One region of the Micromonospora sp. A202 genome, then DNA from elsewhere that is predicted to be linked to it. Evidence: riboswitches for the same ligand, from Rfam matches in the RefSeq annotation. Region 1 holds a riboswitch; each other region holds the start of a gene.
What was found. A riboswitch is a leader RNA that binds a small molecule or an ion and turns the genes downstream of it on or off. The one in region 1 is predicted to bind cyclic di-AMP.
Positions count from the first base shown of each region.

Region 1 (6,043 bases):
GAGTCATTCCGGAACGCCCGGCGGACAGCCGGGCCCGCAGCGGACCACCGACCGCGCCCCGGCGCCGAGCGAGCCGGCCCGCGCGTACGCCGAGTTGATCGCCGGCAACCGGCGCTTCGTCGGCGGCGCCCCCCGCCACCCCAACCAGGACGCCGGGCACCGGGCCGCGGTGGCCGACGGGCAGCACCCGTTCGCGGTGATCGTCGGCTGCTCCGACTCCCGCCTGGCCGCTGAGATCATCTTCGACCGCGGGCTGGGCGACCTGTTCGTGGTCCGCACCGCCGGCCACACCGCCGGCCCCGAGGTGCTCGGCAGCGTGGAGTACGCGGTGACCGTGCTGGGCACCCCGCTGGTGGTGGTGCTCGGGCACGACTCGTGCGGTGCGGTACAGGCGGCCCGGGAGGTCGCCACGACCGGCACCCAACCCCAGGGGCACCTGCGGGCGGTGGTCGACGCGGTGCTGCCCAGCCTGCGCCGGGCCGAGACCGAGGGTGTGCAGGACATCGACGGCATCGTCGACATCCACATCGCACAGACGGTCGAGACGCTGCTCGGGCAGTCGCCGGTGCTGGCCGACGAGGTGGCGCAGGGGCGGTGCGCGGTGGTGGGTGTGTCGTACCGGCTCGCCGCCGGAGCGGTCAGCCCGGTGGCCGCCGTGCCGGCCTGCTTCGCGACGCTCGGCGAGGAGGCCGGGCCCCTCGACCCGGCCGCGCCCGCCGCCGCCTGACGCTGACGCGACGAGGGCCGCCCCGCGCGACGCGGAACGGCCCTCGGCGAGGGTTCAGCGGGTCAGAGCAGCGACATGTGGACGTGGTCGGTGTGGTTCGACGGCCCGCTGTACGAACTCCAGCCGGTCGCCGGGAACCAGATCTGCCGGTTCCAGATCACGTAGTAGATGCCCAGCCGGTCGGCGTTACGGATGAGGAAGGCGGCGACGTTGTTGCCGTACCTCCGGGTGTCATCGTTGTGCCACGGGGCGAAGCCGCTCTTCTGCAGCGACCAGTCGCAGGCGCGGCCCTTCGGATGCTCCCACGGCCCACCGGATCGGTAGCAGCCGACAAACCGGTTGTAGCCGGCCGCCTTGACCTCCTTGTACGCGTGCAGGGTGCGGGGCGTGACGCAACCGGACGTGGTCGGGTCGTTCTCGCTGCACGACTGCGGCTTCCAGTCACCGTCGGCGGTGCGACCCGGGCCGATCTTGGCCACCTTCGAGGTGGCGTCCACCAGGCCGCCGGTGAAGCCCTTGCCGCCGACGAGGGAGAGCGCCTTGTCCGCCTCGCTCTTCCGCTTCGCCATCAGGGCGGTCTGCTTCTGCTGCTCGCGGACCTCCGCGTCGAGGGCCAGCTTGGCCTGCTCGGCGCGGGCCTTCGCCGTGTTGACCTCGGCGAGCTTCTTCTCGTTGACCATGTTCATCTCGTCGAGCACCGCGGCACGCTGGACGAAGGCGTCGGGGGCCTTGCTCTCCAGCAGCATCGCGAGCGCGCCGATCCGGCCGGTCCGGTACGACTGGGCGGCGATCAGCCCGACCTGTGGGGTCAGCGCGTCCAGGTCGGCCTTTGCCCGGTCGACCTCCAGCGCAAGTTCCAACTGCCGCTTCTTGGACTTGTCCAGTTGGGACTTGGCGGCGGAGTAGTCGCGGTTGGCCTGCTCGATGACGTCGGTCAGCAGTTGCGGCTCGCCGTCCTCCTCGTGCCCGGACGGTGTGGGGGTCGTCGGGGCGGCGTGGGCCGGGAGGGGCCCGGCGAGCACGGTCAATGCGGCGATCACGGCCACCACGGGTGTCAACCAGCGGCGTAGGGGTGCCGTCACAATGTTCCCTTCCGTCGACCGCCGACCGGGTTAGCTGACGGGTTCGGGGCGGAAGTGGCCCCTACCGCTGACGCGGATTCACCCCACGTACCTGGGTCCCCGATTCGCCGGTTGGCGATTGGGCGGTGGCACCGCAGGCGCCGCTTCGCGCCTTCATCGGTAACCGGCAGCGAGGTTACCCGAGAGTCGGCCGTGTGAGCTACGCCTGGATGCCGACCAAAAGCGTCATTTCGCCATAGCGTTGAGTGACCAGTGACGTGGTTCTCAGGGTGGACGCCCGATCTGGTCACGCTGAGGAGTGTCACCATGCCGTATCCGTGCTCCTGTTCGACTCCGGCCACCCGTCGGTGGCGGTGGATGGGGGTGGGGTCCGCGTCGGATCCGGCTCGTCGGGGCGACCCGCTCGCGGTGAGATGAGTGCGGCCAGTGCCTCCGCCCGGTCCGGCTGAGGTCGCGGGGCGGAAGCGTCGGTGGACGGTGTGGCGTCCGCACGCCCGGCCGCGGTCACCACTGCGGCCAGCCCGGTTGTCAGTGGCACGGCGGCGATCAGGCCGAGGGTGGCGACAGCGCTGCGGACGATCTCCTGCGCGAGGAACTCGCTGGTGAGGATCTGCCCGATCGGCCGCGCGTCGGCGGTGAGCAGGAGCAGCAGGGGCAGCGACGCGCCCGCGTACGCCAGCACGATGGTGTTGACAGTGGAGGCGATGTGCGCGCGGCCGACGCGGGTCGCGGCGCGGTAGAGCTGCAACCGGGTCAGGCCGGGGTTGGCGTGCGCCAACTCGGTGACGGTGGCCGCCTGGGTGACCGTCACGTCGTCGAGCACCCCGAGCGAGCCGATGATGATTCCGGCGAGCAGCAGACCGTGCAGGTCCACGTCGCCCTGGAACATCGACAGCGTGGTGGCGTCCTCGCTGCCGAAGCCGGTGAGGTGGGTTGCCGCCGTCGCGATGGTGGCGAGCACGCCGGTCAGCACCAGGCTGCCCAGGGTGCCGAGCACCGCGACCGAGGTCTGTGCGGTGACCCCGTGCGTCAGGTAGAGCACCACGAACATGATCAGGGCGGCACCCACCACCGCCACCAGCAGAGGTGACTTGCCGGCGCCGATGCCCGGCAGCACGAAGGTGAGCAGGATGGCGAAGCTGGCCGCCAACCCGGCGAGCGCGGCCAGACCCCGCCACCGACCGAACGCGACGATCGCCGCGGCGAAGACCACCGCCAACCACAGCATCGGGGTGCCGCGCTGGTGCTCGGCGATGTTCCAGTTGCTGGTGCTGGGATCGGTGGGATCGGTCAGCTCGACCAGGATGACCTCGTCGCCGACCGCGACCCGGGGTGCGCCCGGCCCGTCGGGCACCGGTGTCTGCACCTGCTGGCCGGCGGACGGCCCGTCGTCCACCCGGACGTCGACAGTGCCGCACGGGCCGCCGCCGACGCGTGGTGTGCCCTCCGGGCTCGACGGCGTCGGCGGGCATGGTTCGGTCACCACCCGGGTCACCGTGCCGGGGAAGCGCGGCACATCCGCCCCGCCGTCGGTCTCCGATGCCCCACCGCGCGGCCAGAGCAGCAGTGCTGCGAGCACGGTGGCGACGAAGAGGGGCACCACCGTCATGATGAGGATCCGCCGGACCCGGGGCGGGGCGGACGGAGCGGGGCGGGTGTGGTCGGAACCCAAGGCGAGACTCCCAACGATCCGGTGCGGGGTACGTGTCAGTGGGCCGGTCGGTTCATCCGCACTGCGGAATCGCGGCGGGAGACGCGGCGGATCGCTGACCGGCGACCACCCGATCACGGATGGTCAGTGCCCGGCCCGGGCGGCCAGGAGCGACGCCACCGGGTGGCGGCGCCGGTGCCCGTTCGTGCAGCGGCATGCGGGGGGTCATCGTGGGGAATGCTAACCAGCCCGGTCCGGGGACGCAGGTCGTGACGGAGTGTCGCCGCTGAACCGCTCGCGTGCCGGTCCCCGGCCAGGCATGTTGGAGACATGCCCGCTCAATCACCGCCCGATCCCGGCCATGAGCGGCACGCCACCCCGGCCGCGCCCCCGCAGCAAGCGGGGCACGACAAGCACGCCGGGCACGACAAGCACGCCGGGCACGACAAGCACGCCGGGCACGATCCGGCGATGTTCCGTCGTCGCTTCTGGGCCTGCCTGGCGCTCACCATCCCGGTGGTCCTGGCCAGCCACCTGGTCTGGGACCAGCTGGGTCTGAGCTGGGACGTTCCCGGCCGCTCCTGGGTGGGTCCGGTGCTCGGCTCGGCGGTGTTCTGGTGGGGCGGCTGGCTGTTCCTGATCGGTGCGGTCCGGGAGGTGCGGGACCGGGCGCCCGGGATGATGCTGCTGGTCGCGATGGCGATCACCGTGGCGTACACCGCGTCCCTGGCGACCAGCCTGGGCGTCTTCGACCTGGACTTCTGGTGGGAGTTGGCCGCGCTGGTCACCATCATGCTGCTCGGGCACTGGCAGGAGATGAAGGCCATCGGGCAGGCCCGGGGAGCGCTCGTGGCGCTGGCCGCGCTGCTACCGGACGAGGCCGAGCGGGTGGCGGCGGATGGCCGGGTCGAGGCGGTGCCGGTGACCGGTCTGCGGGTCGGTGACGTGGTGCTGGTCCGCCCGGGCGGGCGGGTGCCGGCCGACGGGCGGATCATCGATGGCGGCGCCGAGCTGGATGAATCGATGATCACCGGGGAGTCGCGGCCGGTCGCCCGGTCGACGGGTGATCGGGTGGTGGCCGGCACCGTCGCCACCGACTCGGCGATCCGGGTCGGTGTGGAGGCGCTGGGTGAGCAGACCGCACTCGCCGGCATCCAGCGCATGGTCGCGCAGGCCCAGGCTTCCGGTGGGCGGACCCAACTGCTGGCCGACCGTTTCGCCGCGGCGCTGTTCTACGTGGCCACCGGCACCGCCGTGCTGACCGTGCTGGTCTGGACCGCGCTCGGTCAGCCCGACGAGGCGGTGGTGCGTGCGGTCACCGTCCTGGTGATCGCCTGCCCGCACGCACTGGGTCTGGCCATCCCCCTGGTCGTCGCGCTCTCCACCGCGTTGGCCGCGCGGTCCGGAATCCTGGTCAAGGACCGGTTGGCGTTGGAGCGGATGCGGACGGTCGGCGCGGTTCTCTTCGACAAGACCGGCACGCTGACCCGGGGCGAGCACGCGGTCACCGACGTGGTGACGGTGCCGGGCATCGGGCGGGACGAGGTGCTGCGGATCGCGGCGGGTGTCGAGTCGGACAGTGAACATCCGTTGGCCCGGGCGATCGTGGCGGCGGCCGGACACGCGGCCCCGGCCGCCGGGTTCCGGTCGCTGCCGGGCCGCGGTGTGCAGGCGACGATCGACGGTACGGAGTACGCGGTGGGCGGGCCGGCGCTGCTGCGGGAACTGGGCCTGTCGCTCCCGACGGAACTGGTGACGGCGAACGAGCGGTGGTCGGCGCGGGGTGCTGCGGTGCTGCATCTGGTGCGGCTGCCGGACACCGTGCTCGGCGCGTTCGCGTTGACCGACGAGGTGCGTCCGGAGGCCCGGCGGGCCGTCGACGAGCTGCGTGCCGAGGGCGTCCGAACCATCGCCATGATCACGGGTGACGCCCGACCGGTCGCCGAGGCGGTCGCTGCCGAGGTCGGTTTCCGGCCCGGTGTCGACGAGGTCTTCGCCGAGGTGCTGCCGGGGGAGAAGGACGACCGGGTGGCGGAGCTGCAGCGGCGAGGGTTGATCGTGGCGATGGTCGGTGACGGGGTGAACGACGCTCCGGCGTTGGCCCGAGCGGACGTCGGTATCGCGATCGGCGCGGGCACCGATGTGGCGATCGAGTCCGCCGGGGTGGTGCTGGCGTCCTCGGACCCGCGCGGGGTGGGTGCCGTCGTCCGGTTGTCCCGGGGCTCGTACCGGAAGATGCGACAGAACCTGGCCTGGGCGGCGGGCTACAACGTGGTGGCGCTGCCGCTGGCGGCGGGTGTGCTGGCCTGGGCCGGCGTGGCGTTGAGCCCGGCGGTGGCAGCGGTGCTGATGTCCGCGTCCACCATCGTGGTGGCGCTCAACGCGCAGTTGCTGCGCCGCGTCCGTCTCGACCCGGCGCCGGACTGAGGGGCGTCAGCCGCGCTTCATCAGCCGGCCGACCGCCGCCATCATCTCGGTGGCCATCTCGTCGGCCCGGCCCTCGGCCGCCCCCTCGTGCATGCAGTGCCTGGCATGCCCGTCGAGCAGCCCCAGCGCCACCTTGTCGAGTGCGGCCTGGATGGC
Region 1 covers NZ_VFMP01000001.1:264,312-270,354, forward strand. Annotated here, with positions in the region: gene FBZ33_RS01255 (carbonic anhydrase) at 1-727, shown strand, start outside; gene FBZ33_RS01260 (hypothetical protein) at 790-1,809, opposite strand; cyclic di-AMP (ydaO/yuaA leader) riboswitch at 1,814-1,944, opposite strand; gene FBZ33_RS01265 (YibE/F family protein) at 2,111-3,481, opposite strand; gene FBZ33_RS01270 (copper-translocating P-type ATPase) at 3,791-5,887, shown strand; gene FBZ33_RS01275 (metal-sensitive transcriptional regulator) at 5,894-6,043, opposite strand, start outside.

Region 2 (6,043 bases), 4.8 Mb from region 1:
GCGCCGCGGTGCTCCAGTGCCGCTCGGCGTCGCGTACCCGGGCGGCCGCGTCCACCGCCGCGCCACCGCTCGCCGCCGTCGCCTCGCCCGCGGAGAGCACATCCAGGGAGACCGCCATCGCCCGGCACCCGTTCGTGGCGGCGGTGAACGCCGCCCCCACCGTCCCTGAGTGCAGCACGGCCCGGCCGGCGTTGGCACCACGGTTGATGCCGGAGAGCACCACCGATGGCGGCGGGCCGAACGCGCCGTGCAGGGCGATCAGCGTGATGAAGCCGGGTGAGCCGCCAACCCCGTACGCTGGCACGCCCTCCAGGTCGGGCAGCGGGTGGTCGTTCACGACGACACGTCCGTCCCGTTCCATGGCGCTCATCGCGGCGCTGGTGCCGCTCGCCTCCTCCAGCGGTGCGGCGACCACCACGTCCAGGCCCCGCTGGCGGGCAGCCCAGGCCAGTGCCTGGATGCCCGGCGCGGCGATCCCGTCGTCATTCGTGATCAACACCCGCAGGGTCATCGGTCGACCACCCGGTCGGCCAGCTCGTCCGGGGTGGTCCGCTCCTGCTGTCGGCTGTCCGCCGGCACCAGTCGGACCCGGTCCACCAGGCCGGTGATCGAGTCCAGTCGTCCGGTGCCCAGGCCGTGCCGGGTGACGTTCAGCGCGCCGGCCGCGGCCCCGGTCCGGATGGCGGTCCGGATGTCCCCGCCGCCAGCCACGACGGCTGCCACCCCGGCGGTCATCGAGTCGCCCGCGCCGCGCGGGTCGGCGGCTTCCAACCGGGGCATCTCGACCTCGAACAGCTCCCCGTCGATGAGCGCGAGCGCCGGCTGGTCGGCCCGGCTCACCACCACCGTCTCGGCGCCGGCCGCGTGCAGCTCGTACATGGCCCGGGTCAGTTCCACGATGTCGTCGGTGCGGGCGCGGCCGTCGCGGATCAGCTCCTCGTGGCTCACCTTGAGGAAGAAGACGCCGCCCTCCAGCGCCGAGCCGAGGTGATCGCCGGAGAGGTCGACCACCACTCGACCGCCGTTGGCGCTGAGGTCGGCGGCGAAGCGTCGGTACAGGTCGGCAGGCACGAGCCACGGCTCGTTCGGCCCGCTGAGGATGCTCACCGCGGCCGACAGGCCCTCGCCGAGGGCCAGGTTGTACAGCTCGTCGAGTTCGTGTCGGCTCAACGGCTGACCGGGCACGTCGGCGATCTCCTGCCGGGAGCCGTCCCGGCGGTCGTGCACGTACCCGCCGCTGCCGGAATCACGGGCCACCGCCTTGAGGTCCACGCCCTCACTGACCAGCAGCGGCTCCAGCACCTGGCCGATCTCGCCGCCGAGGGCGGCGCAGAGCACCACCTCGACACCGAGCGACATCACCATCCGTGCCTGCCAGACGCCCTGCCCGCCGGGGTGCAGGTGCAGCTCGGGGTGGTCGTTCGGCTGGTCGACGGTCACCGTCAGCTGTGGAGTGGGCGCGAAGACCATCACGTGCCCGCTCACCGGATCGTCGCCGTTCATGATGTCCGCCTCCAGCACGGTCGGGTGATTCCTCACTGAACGACCCTAATGCGCCAAACGGTGACTGGGCGTGTCATCGGGCCGGCCCGGGCCGGCCCTCGGACATTGCCAGCCAGACATCGGTACGGGACGATCGTGCGACCATCGACGGCGGGAGACGGTGTGCTCAGCAGCGATACCTTCAGCTACACCGTGCAGGCCCGGTGTTCGCCGGCCGAGGCGGCGGCGCTGCTCAGCGACCTGACCCGGCAGGGTGAGCTGCACCCGTTGATCGTCCGGGTCCGCCGACTGCCGCCCCGACCCGGTGCGCAGGCCAGCTACACGATCAACGACCGGCTGGCTGCCGGCCCGCTGCGCTTCCGGACCACCTACCACGCGGACGTCCTGATCAGCGAGGACGACGAGATCGTCATGGTGGCCCGCCAGTGGCCCGCCACCACGGTGCGTAACCAAACCCGGCTGCGCCCCGAGCCGGACGGCCTGACCCGGATCGACGTCGACATCACCCTGACCGCGCCGACCCCGCTGTTCCGGTACGCGTTCCGTCAGGCCCGGGCCGCCCACCTCGCCCTGGCCACCCGCCTCGGCGCTGCCCTCGACCGCACCGGCGACCCGCCGCCCCCAGCCTGACCCGAGCGCGGGACGGCAGTGGGGTCACCGGTTGCGGGCGCGGCCCGCCAGGGCGGGCCGGGCGGCGGGACGCCGTCCCCACGGCTTGTACGTGGACAGCACCGTCGCAATGATCATCAGGCTGGTCGACACCGCGGGGGCGATCACCAGGTCGGCACGGTCCCGTGTGGGCAGGGCGGCGCCCACCGCTCCGGCGTGCCGCAGATTCGGGGTGAGCAGGAACAGCACCAGCCCGACCATCACCGTGGTGAGCACCAGCTTGACCACCACCCACCGGTAGCGCAGCAGGCCCCACGGGGTGAGCAGCGAGGTGGCGACACCGATGAGCCAGACCAGGACGCTCAGCGGCGCGAACAGGACGGTGCCGACCAGCGCGCCGACCGGGTAGAGCACCGCAGGGTCGGCGCCACGCTGCACGGCGATGCCGAGGGTGAGCAGCACCAGGTCGGCGCCGAGCCAGCCCAGCGAGGTGACCAGGTGCAGGGTGAGCAGCCCCTTGCGGGCGCTGGGTGGGATCCGAGGCATACCGCGATGCTGCCCGCCGGCCGCCGCCGGGTCGTCCGACGAGCGACGACATCAGGGGTACGCCCGGCGACGTAGCCCGGTCGGACAGCGCTGCCCGGACGAACGTGATGCCTGTGAGTCATCTTGATGACTCACAGGCATCACACACTTTGGGGAACGGCCGGATCAGTAGACCGACAGGTGCACGTGGTTGGTGTGGTCGCTGGACGGGTCGCCACCCGCCCCGCTGTAGGACTTCCATCCGCTGCTGGGCAGCCAGATCTGCCTGTACCAGATCACGTACAGCACGGCGAGCCGGTCGGCGTTGCGGATGAAGTACGCCGCGAGGTTGCTGCCGTAGGTCTTGTCGCCGCCGGTGGCGTCGCCGCCGAAGCCGCCCGTCTGGGCCGCGAAGTCGCAGGCCCGGCCCTTCGGGTGTTCGCCGGAGCCGCTGGGGCGGTGGCAGGAGACGTACCGGGTGAAGCCGGCCGCCTTGGCCTGGTTGAGGGCGTGCAGGGTGCGCGGGGTGATGCAGCCGCTGGCCGGCGTGGGGTCGTTGACGCTGCACGTCTCCGACGGCCAGGAGCCGTCGGAGTTGCGCGGCGCGGCCTTCGCGTTGGCGGCGGAGGTGCCCCGGTTGGAGTCGGTGTCGGCGGCGGGTTGCGGCTTGGGGGTGGTGGCCACCGTCAGGGCCCGTTCGGCCTGCTCCTTGCGCTTGGCCATCACCGCGACCTGCTTGCGCTGCTCGTTGATCTCACCGTTCAGGGCGACCTGGGTGCGGTTGGCCTGGTCCTTGCTGCTGAGCAGGTCGCGCAGCACCCGGTCCTCGTTGGCGGCCACCGCGTCCAGTGCGGCTGCCCGGTCCATGAAGCCTTCCGGGCTGTCGCTGTTGAGCAGCGCCGACATCGCGCTGAGCCGGCCGGTGCGGTACGCGACGCCGGCGATCTCTCCGACCTTGCCGCTGCGCTGGTTGAGCTCGACCTCGATGGTCTTCAGTTGGGTGGTGAGCTGCTGCTGCCGCTGCACCGAGGCGTCCAGGGCGCGCTTCGCGTCCAGGTAGCCCTTGCTGGCCGCCTCGAGTTGGGCTCGCAGCGCGGGGGTGCCACCCTCCTCGTCGGAGTCGGGGGCGGCGGCCCGCAGGCCGCTCGGGGGAGCGGCCGAGGCGGTGCCGGCCGGGAGCGCGACGCCGAGGGCGAACATCGCGACGATCAGGGCCGCCAGTCGGGCGGCGGGTGGTCGTGCTGGTGCCACTGTGCATGTCCTTCCGTCAGCCGCCGACCGGGTTAGCTGACGGGTTCGGGACGGAAGATCCCTACCGCTGACGCGGATGCACCCCAGGTACGTGGTTCCCCGGTTCGCCCTCGCGGGCGATTAGGCGGCGACCACCACCGGCGCCGGGAGGGCGCCGCCTGGTGGAGGCCGGGACCGAGCCTACCGGTGCCGGTGGGGTGGCTGCAGCGTATGTGACGGACGGTGCCTGCGTCGTCACGAGAAGCTGCTGTCACCACTCGATCGAGCCACACGCTCCGGAGGCGGCGCCCGGCTCGATCTGCAACGTCGCGTGCTCGATCCGGAAGTCGTCGTGCAGGGCCGTACGCGCGGCGGTGAGCACCGCGCCGACCTCCGCCCCGGGTGCCATCGTCAGGTGTGCGGAGGCCACGTCCATGCCGGAGGTGAGCGTCCAGACGTGCAGGTCGTGCACCTCGACCACACCGGGGACCGCGGCCAGCCGGTCGTGCACGGCGGTCACCTGGAGGTGCTCCGGGGCGGCCTGCACCAGGATGCGGACGGCGGCCCGTGCCAACCGCCAGGTGCGCGGGAGGATGAACACGCCGATGGCGACGGCGACCAGCGGGTCGGCCCACCACCAGTCGGTGACGGTGATGAGCAGTGCGGCGCCGATCACGCCGACCGACCCGAGCAGGTCGCCGAGCACCTCCAGGTACGCACCCTGAAGGTTGAGGCTCTCCCGGGCTCCGGCGCGGAGCAGGGCGAAGGCGGCGATGTTGGCGAGCAGGCCGAGCACGGCCACCGCGAGCATCGGGCCGGCGATGACCTCGTGCGGGTCGCCGAAGCGGCGGATCGCCTCGATCACCACGTAGATCGCGACGCCGGAGAGCAGGACGGCGTTGGCCAGCGCGGCGAGCACCTCGAGTCGGTAGAGCCCGAAGGTGCGCTGCGGGTCTCCGGTGGCCCGCCGGGTCGCGGTGATCGCGGCGAGCGCCATCCCGATGCCGAGCACGTCGGTGAACATGTGCCCGGCGTCGGAGAGCAGTGCGAGCGAGCCGGTGTGCAGGGCGGCCACCGCCTCGACCACCATCAGGGTGGCGAGCAGCCCGAATGCCGCCCAGAGGCGGCCCCGGTGCTGGTGTGCGGCATTGGCGACGGACCCGTGGTGGTGGTCATGACCTGCGCCCACGAGAACCACCCTCCGCCGCCAGCCGGGACCCGGTCAAATGTATGTTCACATCGCTATGTATGCAAGTGTAGGGGCGGCGACTCTCGCTGGCGGCTCGCCAGCACCGATCAGCCGGTCGGGTCGATGGTGGTGAGGCGCTGCGTGGCCCGGGAGAGCGCCACGTACAGGGTGCGCACCCCGGCACCCGGATCCGCCCGGATCTCGCTCGGGGCGACCAGCACGACACCGTCGTACTCCATGCCCTTGGCCTCCAGGCTGGTGACCACCTGGAGCCTCGGCGCGCCGAGTGCGGCGACCCAGCCGGCGACCTCGTCGCGGCGGGGGACCGGCGTGATCACGCCGACGGTGCCCTCCACCTCGGCCAGCAGGCCGGCGGCCGCCTCCACTGTCGCGGTCTCCAACCCGGTCGAGGGCACCACCAGCTCGACCGGGTCGACCCCGGTGGAGCGGACCGCGGTCGGCAGCGGCAGGTCAGGGTAGAGCCGGCGGATCTCCGCCGCCGCCACCGCGAAGATCTCCGAGGAGTTGCGGTAGTTGGTGGTGAGCGTGAAATCGTGCCGCTTGCGCCGACCCAGCGCCTGGTCCCGGGCCCGGTCCAGCTCGTCGGGGTCGCCGGTCCACGCGGTCTGGGCGGGGTCGCCGACCACCGTCCAGGAGGCCAGACGGCCACGTCGACCGACCATCCGCCACTGCATCGGTGAGACGTCCTGCGCCTCGTCCACGACCACGTGCGCGTAGTCCCGGTAGTCCTCCGGGCGCTCGCGGGCCGCCGCGCGGGCGGCCCGTTGCCGCTCGCCGAGGGTGCTCAACTCGCGTACGCCGCCAGCCAGCTGGAACGGGTCGCGCCGGGCCTTGGCCGACTGCGCCGGCTTGCCGAGCAGGGAGTCCAACTCGTCCAGCAGCGCGATGTCGGCGATGGTCAGCCCGGTCGTGTCCAGGTGCCGGTATGCGGCGCTGAGCAGCCGGATCTCCGCCGAGGAGAGGATC
Region 2 covers NZ_VFMP01000001.1:5,083,610-5,089,652, reverse strand. Annotated here, with positions in the region: gene surE (5'/3'-nucleotidase SurE) at 1-511, opposite strand, end outside; gene FBZ33_RS23380 (PfkB family carbohydrate kinase) at 508-1,470, opposite strand; gene FBZ33_RS23375 (SRPBCC family protein) at 1,666-2,133, shown strand; gene FBZ33_RS23370 (hypothetical protein) at 2,158-2,658, opposite strand; gene FBZ33_RS23365 (coiled-coil domain-containing protein) at 2,824-3,888, opposite strand; cyclic di-AMP (ydaO/yuaA leader) riboswitch at 3,894-4,025, opposite strand; gene FBZ33_RS23360 (cation diffusion facilitator family transporter) at 4,139-5,056, opposite strand; gene FBZ33_RS23355 (AAA family ATPase) at 5,164-6,043, opposite strand, start outside.
Region 2: it holds a riboswitch for cyclic di-AMP, as region 1 does, so the genes downstream of both, FBZ33_RS23365 (coiled-coil domain-containing protein) here and FBZ33_RS01260 (hypothetical protein) in region 1, are expected to answer to the same signal.

Region 3 (6,043 bases), 2.4 Mb from region 1:
TCCTGGAGATCAACCCCGGTCACCCGCTGGTGTCCGGGCTGCGCAAGGCCCACGAGCAGGGCAGCGACCAGGCGGCCCTGACCGAGACCGCCGAGCTGCTCTACGGCCTGGCGGTGCTCGCCGAGGGCGGTGAGCTGACCGACCCGGCCCGCTTCACCCGGACGCTCGCCGACCGGCTGGCGCGCACCCTATAGCTGGCGTACCCGTCAAGCGGCGGGCTTCCCGGGTTACCGGGTGGCCCGCCGCCGGCGGTGGCCGGCTACCAGCGGTTCCAGTGGGCGAACCCGTCCGCGTCGGCCCGCGGACCGGGCTTGAAGTCGGTGCCCAGGGTGTACGCCACCGGCGTGAGCGCCACCTGCACGACGGTGTCGTAGGGGATGCCGAGCAGGTCTGCCATCTCCCTTTCGTAGCTGAGATGGCTCGTGGTCCACGCGGTGCCGAGCCCGCGTTCCCGGGCGGCCAGCATGAAGCTCCAGAACGCCGGGATGACCGAACCCCAGGCCCCGGCCTGCCCGCGCACGCTGGCCAGCTCGGCGCGGGACTCGACCCGCAGGCAGGGGATGAGCAGCAGCGGCACCTCGTGCAGGTGGTCCGCCAGGTGTTGCAGGCTGCCGGCGATCCGGCCCCACTGCTCGGAGGCGAAGTCCATCCGGCTGAAGGCCGGCCCGGTGCCGCCCGACGCGGGTGGCGATGCCATCAGCCCGAGTCGCCACAGTCGGGCGACGGCGGCCCGGGTCTGCGGATCCTCGACGAAGATGAAGTCCCAGCGTTGCCTGTTGCGGCCGCTGGGGGCCTGAAGCGCGATGCGCAGGCAGTCCTCGATCACGTCACGGGGGACCGGGCGTCCCAGGTCGAGACGCTTGCGGACGGCGCGGGTCGTGCTCAGGACCTCGTCGGCGGACAGGCCCAGTGTGCGCGGCCCGCTCTGCCCGGCCGGTTTGGTGTCGCTCATGCGGGAACTCCCACTCGTTCTGTCAGCTCGAGGTTGGCGATGACCGCGGGAAGGAGCCCGGGAAACCGGTCATTGATGTCGTCCGCACGCAGTTCGTGTCTCCGGAAGCTGCCGTTGGGCGTGACACGGAGGACGCCGGCTGCCCGCAGCACCTTCAGGTGATGCGACAGCGTGGACATGCTCACCTCGGACAACGCGTCGAACTTCCCGCAGACGACCCCACCGGCCTGCGCCAACTGTCGTACGACACTCAGGCGCACCGGGTCGGCGAGGGCGCCGAGCACGGTGGCGAGGTCGACCGAGGCGAGATCGGGATGATGCAGGGCTCTCATGGACGCCATGCTAGCTTTGGTTTCGTGATTTCGAAAATCTTCCAAATGAAGAGCGGAGCACGGTCATGCCGGTCGAAACAGTGATCTTCAGCGGGGAGGGCCGGCACGCCGATCCCTGGCACCCGTTGGCCGAGACCAGCGCGGCGATCGCCCAGCTCGTCGGCGACGCGGGCCCGGTGGCGATCGTGACCACCGTCGACCAACTCGCGGCCGCACTCGACGGTGCCCGCCTCCTGGTAGTGAACGCCAGCGCCGACCGCACGACCCCGATCCCGCAGGACGAGGAGTTCGGCCGCGTCCTCGACGCCTTCCTGGCCCGTGGCGGCAGCCTGCTCGCCACGCACAGCGCGACGATCGCGTTTCCCCAGCTCGCGACCTGGCGGTCCACGGTCGGCGCCGCCTGGGACCACGGTCGGACCTTCCACCCGCCGATCGGAACCAGCCTCATCCGACGCACCGACATCGAGCACCCGATCACTACCGGTCTCGTGGACTTCGAGGTGCACGACGAGCGCTACACCGACCTGGAGTTGCTCGACGGCGTCGACGTCGAGACTCTCTACGTCCACGACGAGGGCGGCGACACCCACCCGCTCGTCTGGGCGCGCACGGCCGGGAGCAGCCGGATCGTCTACAACGCACTCGGTCACGACGCCCGGTCGTACGAGTCGCCGGGGCACGTCGAGCTGCTGCGGCGCATCGTGCTCTGGCTCCGTCACCGCATCTGATCCGCAACGGTCCACGGTGGTCACTGCACACCGACCGGCCGCCCGCAACCGCTGCGGGTGACGCCCCGCGTGCCCCGGTGAAGAACTTCACAGGGGTTGGGCGATCGTCACCGACCGTGCCTAACGTCGGTCGGGTTCGCCACTGCGGACACCACGGCCGGCAACGCCAAATCCTGCCCCCGGTCGGTGGAACCCAGTCACCCGGGCAGGAGCGGGGGACCCAAACGTTCCTCGGTGCACGTCACCTCGGGGTGAAGCCGCGATCGTGCGGCCGGGCTCCTCGGCCCGAACCCGACAGCTCACCTCGCCGGCGTGGAGGAAGTTCACATGACGTCTGTCTACACGCCCCGTCACCGACGGGTCACCACCCGCCGTCTCGCCGTCGGCACCCTGGCCGTCGGTGCGGTCACCGGTGCTGTGGCCCTCTTCGGCCCGGCCGCCCCCGCGCAGGCCGCGGTCAACTGGGACGCGATCGCCAAGTGCGAGTCCGGCGGTAACTGGAAGATCAACACCGGCAACGGCTACTACGGTGGCCTGCAGTTCTCCCAGAGCACCTGGGCCGGCTACGGCGGCAAGAAGTACGCCGCCCGCGCCGACCTGGCCAGCCGCGGCGAGCAGATCGCCATCGCCGAGAAGGTGCTCGACGGGCAGGGCATCGGCGCGTGGCCGACCTGCGGCAAAAAGGGCGGTTCGTCCGGCGGCTCCGCCACGAAGCCGTCGACGAAGTCCACGCAGAAGCCCACCGCGAAGTCCACGGCGAAGCCCACCGAGCAGCAGGAGCGGCCCTCGCGGCGGGAGCAGCCGGCGACCCGCAACCACGAGCGCACCGCGCCGACCACGGGCGGCCAGACGTACCTGGTCAAGCCGGGCGACACCCTGTCGGAGATCGCCGACAGCCACCGGGTGGCCGGCGGTTGGCAGGCGCTCTACGAGCACAACCAGCAGCTGATCGGGGCCGACCCGGGCCTGATCTTCCCGGGTCAGCGGCTCAGCCTCTGACGGTCTTCCCGGGTCAGCGGCTCAGCCTCTGAGGGATGACACACGAACGCTCGGCCGGGTCACCGGCCGAGCGTTCGTACGTGTGGTGCGGATCAGCCCGAGCGCCCGTACCCCGGGGGGAAGCCGTCACGCCGCGGAGGCGGATGCCTTCGACCCTCGGTGCGACGCGACCGGGCCGGCGTTCCAGCCCCAGCGGGGCGCCGGTGCGCTGCCCTCCCCGGACCAGCCCGTGCCGCCCTCCTCGTTGTCGCCGCCGTCGATGGTCACCTCGCCCGGGGCGGGTGTGCTGCGGGCCAGTCGCATCGACTGCTCCGCGCCGGCGCGGGCCGCGCACGGCCAGGACTGCCCGGCGCACTGAAGGTTGCGGCACCGACCCTCGTCGTCCGGCTCGTGGGCGCTCAGCACGTCGATCGCCAGTTGCCAGAGCAGCGGGTCTGTCACGTCGTGCGGCCGCTCGGCAGTGCGACTCGGCCGGTTGCTGGTGTCGTCGTCGGACATTGTGGGTCCCCCCTTGTCAGGCTGTACCCCACAAGGGTCACCCGTCAGCCGCCGGTTAAACCGCCGACCTGCTGTGATGTGTCTCCGGTCGCAGCGTTCGCCGGGACGCCGCACGCAGATCGGTCAATCCGGCAGCAGCGGCATCTCGACGCCCGGCTCCCGGCCGAGCAGGACCGCTCGGGTCAGCGCCGTTGAGCCGAACCGGTCACGGACCGCGTCCACCGCAGCGTCCAACTCCGCGCCCGGATCGCGGTGAAACGGCAGCTCCGGTTGCACGGGGTTGTCGTCCAGGTTGCCCACTGAGACACCGATCAGGGTGACACCACGACGATCGATCTCGGTCAGCGCGGCTCGCAGCAACGCGCGCGCGGCGGCGAGCAGCGGCGTCGTGTCGGCGGTCGCCTTGCCGATGGTGTGCGAGCGAGTGGCCCGGGTGTAGTCGCCGAAGCGCAGCCGCAACACCACGGTGCGACCGGAGCGCCCAGCCGCCCGCATGCGGCGGCTGACCCGGTCGACCAGGCCGGCGAGGATGGCATCCAGCTCCGCCGGGGCATGCGGCGTGCGGCTCAGCGCATGCTGCGCGCCCATCGAACCGCGTCGACGGCCGACCTGCACCGAGCGAGGATCGCGGTTGTGCGCCAGAGCGTGCAGGTGCCGGCCGGCGCCCGAGCCGAGCAGCGACACCAGGGCGGCCTCACCGAGCCGGGCCACCTCACCGACCGTACGGATCCGGCGTTCCCGCAGCTTCGCTGAGGTGACCGGCCCGACGCCCCACAACCGCTCGACCGGCAGTGGGTGCAGGAACGCCAACTCGGCGTCCGGTGCGACCACCAGCAGACCGTCCGGCTTCGCCACCCCGCTGGCCACCTTCGCCAGGAACTTCGTGCGGGCCACACCCACCGTGATCGGCAGGTGGACCCGTTCACGAACCTCCCGGCGCAGCCGCTCGGCGATCTCGGCCGGCGACCCGACCAGCCGCCACAGGCCACCGACGTCCAGGAACGCCTCGTCGATGGAGAGCCCCTCGACCAGTGGCGTGGTCTGCCGGAAGATCTCGAAGACCGCCCGGCTCGCCGCCGTGTACGCCGACATCCGGGGCGGCACCACGATCGCGTCCGGACAGAGGCGGCGCGCCTGCTGACCACCCATCGCGCTGCGTACGCCTCGCGCCTTCGCCTCGTAACTGGCCGCGAGGACCACGCCGCCCCCGACGATCACCGGCCGCCCCCGCAGGCGCGGGTCGTCACGCTGCTCGACCGACGCGTAGAAGGCGTCCAGGTCGGCGTGCAGGATGCTGGCGCCGGGCGACACGTACACATGTTCGCATGGCGGGTGGCCATCTCTGCAATGAGCTGGGCGAACGTCCGATCAGTCGAGGCAGAACTCGTTGCCCTCCGGGTCGGCCATGACGAGGTGACCGGCGCCCAGTGGGGGAGCGGGCTCGTGGCGACTGAGTCGGGTGGCGCCGTATGCGGCGAGTCGTTCCGCCTCCGCCTCCAGCGCCGCCATCCGCTCGTCACCCGTGAGCCCGGGAGCGGCCCGCACATCGAGGTGTACGCGATTCTTCACCTGCTTGGGCTCGGGCACCCGCTGGAAGAACAGGCGCGGTCGCACACCCTCGGGGTCGACCACCGCTGAGGCGTCGTTGCGGTTCTCCGGCGGGACCCCCATCGCGTCCAGCGCCTGCTCCCACGACTCGAAGTTTCCGGGCGGTCCCTGCAACTGGTAGCCGAGGGCCTCGGCCCAGAACTCGGCCAACCCGGCGGGGTCGGCGCAGTCGAAGGTGATCTGGACGTCGCGGGCCATGTCAGCTCCCTGTCTCGTGATCTGGTCGGTCATGATCCCAGCCTCTCGTGAATAGCGGACAGGATCGTTCCGCGATCCGTGCGACGATCGGCGCGTGACCGTCGAGGCAACGACCGAGCGGGTGCTGCGGTTGCTGGCGCTGCTCCAGCGGCGACCATCCTGGACGGCCGCCGACCTCGCCGCTGAGCTGGGCGTCACCGACCGCTGCGTCCGCCGCGACGTGCAACGACTGCGCACACTCGGCTATCCCGTGCAGGCGGTGTCGGGCGTCGGCGGTGGCTACCAGCTCGGCGCGGGCACCCGGCTGCCGCCGTTGCTCCTCGACGACGAGGAGGCCATCGCGACGGCGGTCTCCCTGCGCCTCGCCTCGGGCGGCACGATCGCCGGAGCGGGCGAGGCGGCCCTGCGGGCGCTCGCGAAGCTCGACCAGGTGATGCCGTCGCGGTTGCGTGCCGAGGTGCGGGCGGTGCACGGCGCCACGGAGACGCTCCTGGGCCCCGTGGCCGAGATCGACGCGGAGCTGCTGGTGACCCTGGCGCGGGCCTGTCGCGACGCGCTGCGGGTCCGCTTCACCTACGCCGGCCGCGACGGTGGGGACCGCGAACGGACGGTGGAACCGATCCGGATGGTCACCACAGGTCGCCGCTGGTATCTGATGGCCTGGGACGTCGACCGCGACGACTGGCGTACGTTCCGGCTCGACCGGATGGGCGCGGCGACCGCGACGA
Region 3 covers NZ_VFMP01000001.1:2,706,416-2,712,458, forward strand. Annotated here, with positions in the region: gene htpG (molecular chaperone HtpG) at 1-194, shown strand, start outside; gene FBZ33_RS12465 (nitroreductase family protein) at 260-952, opposite strand; gene FBZ33_RS12470 (helix-turn-helix transcriptional regulator) at 949-1,284, opposite strand; gene FBZ33_RS12475 (ThuA domain-containing protein) at 1,350-2,012, shown strand; cyclic di-AMP (ydaO/yuaA leader) riboswitch at 2,167-2,339, shown strand; gene FBZ33_RS12480 (transglycosylase family protein) at 2,340-3,011, shown strand; gene FBZ33_RS12485 (hypothetical protein) at 3,138-3,509, opposite strand; gene dinB (DNA polymerase IV) at 3,633-4,820, opposite strand; gene FBZ33_RS12495 (VOC family protein) at 4,878-5,315, opposite strand; gene FBZ33_RS12500 (YafY family protein) at 5,410-6,043, shown strand, end outside.
Region 3: it holds a riboswitch for cyclic di-AMP, as region 1 does, so the genes downstream of both, FBZ33_RS12480 (transglycosylase family protein) here and FBZ33_RS01260 (hypothetical protein) in region 1, are expected to answer to the same signal.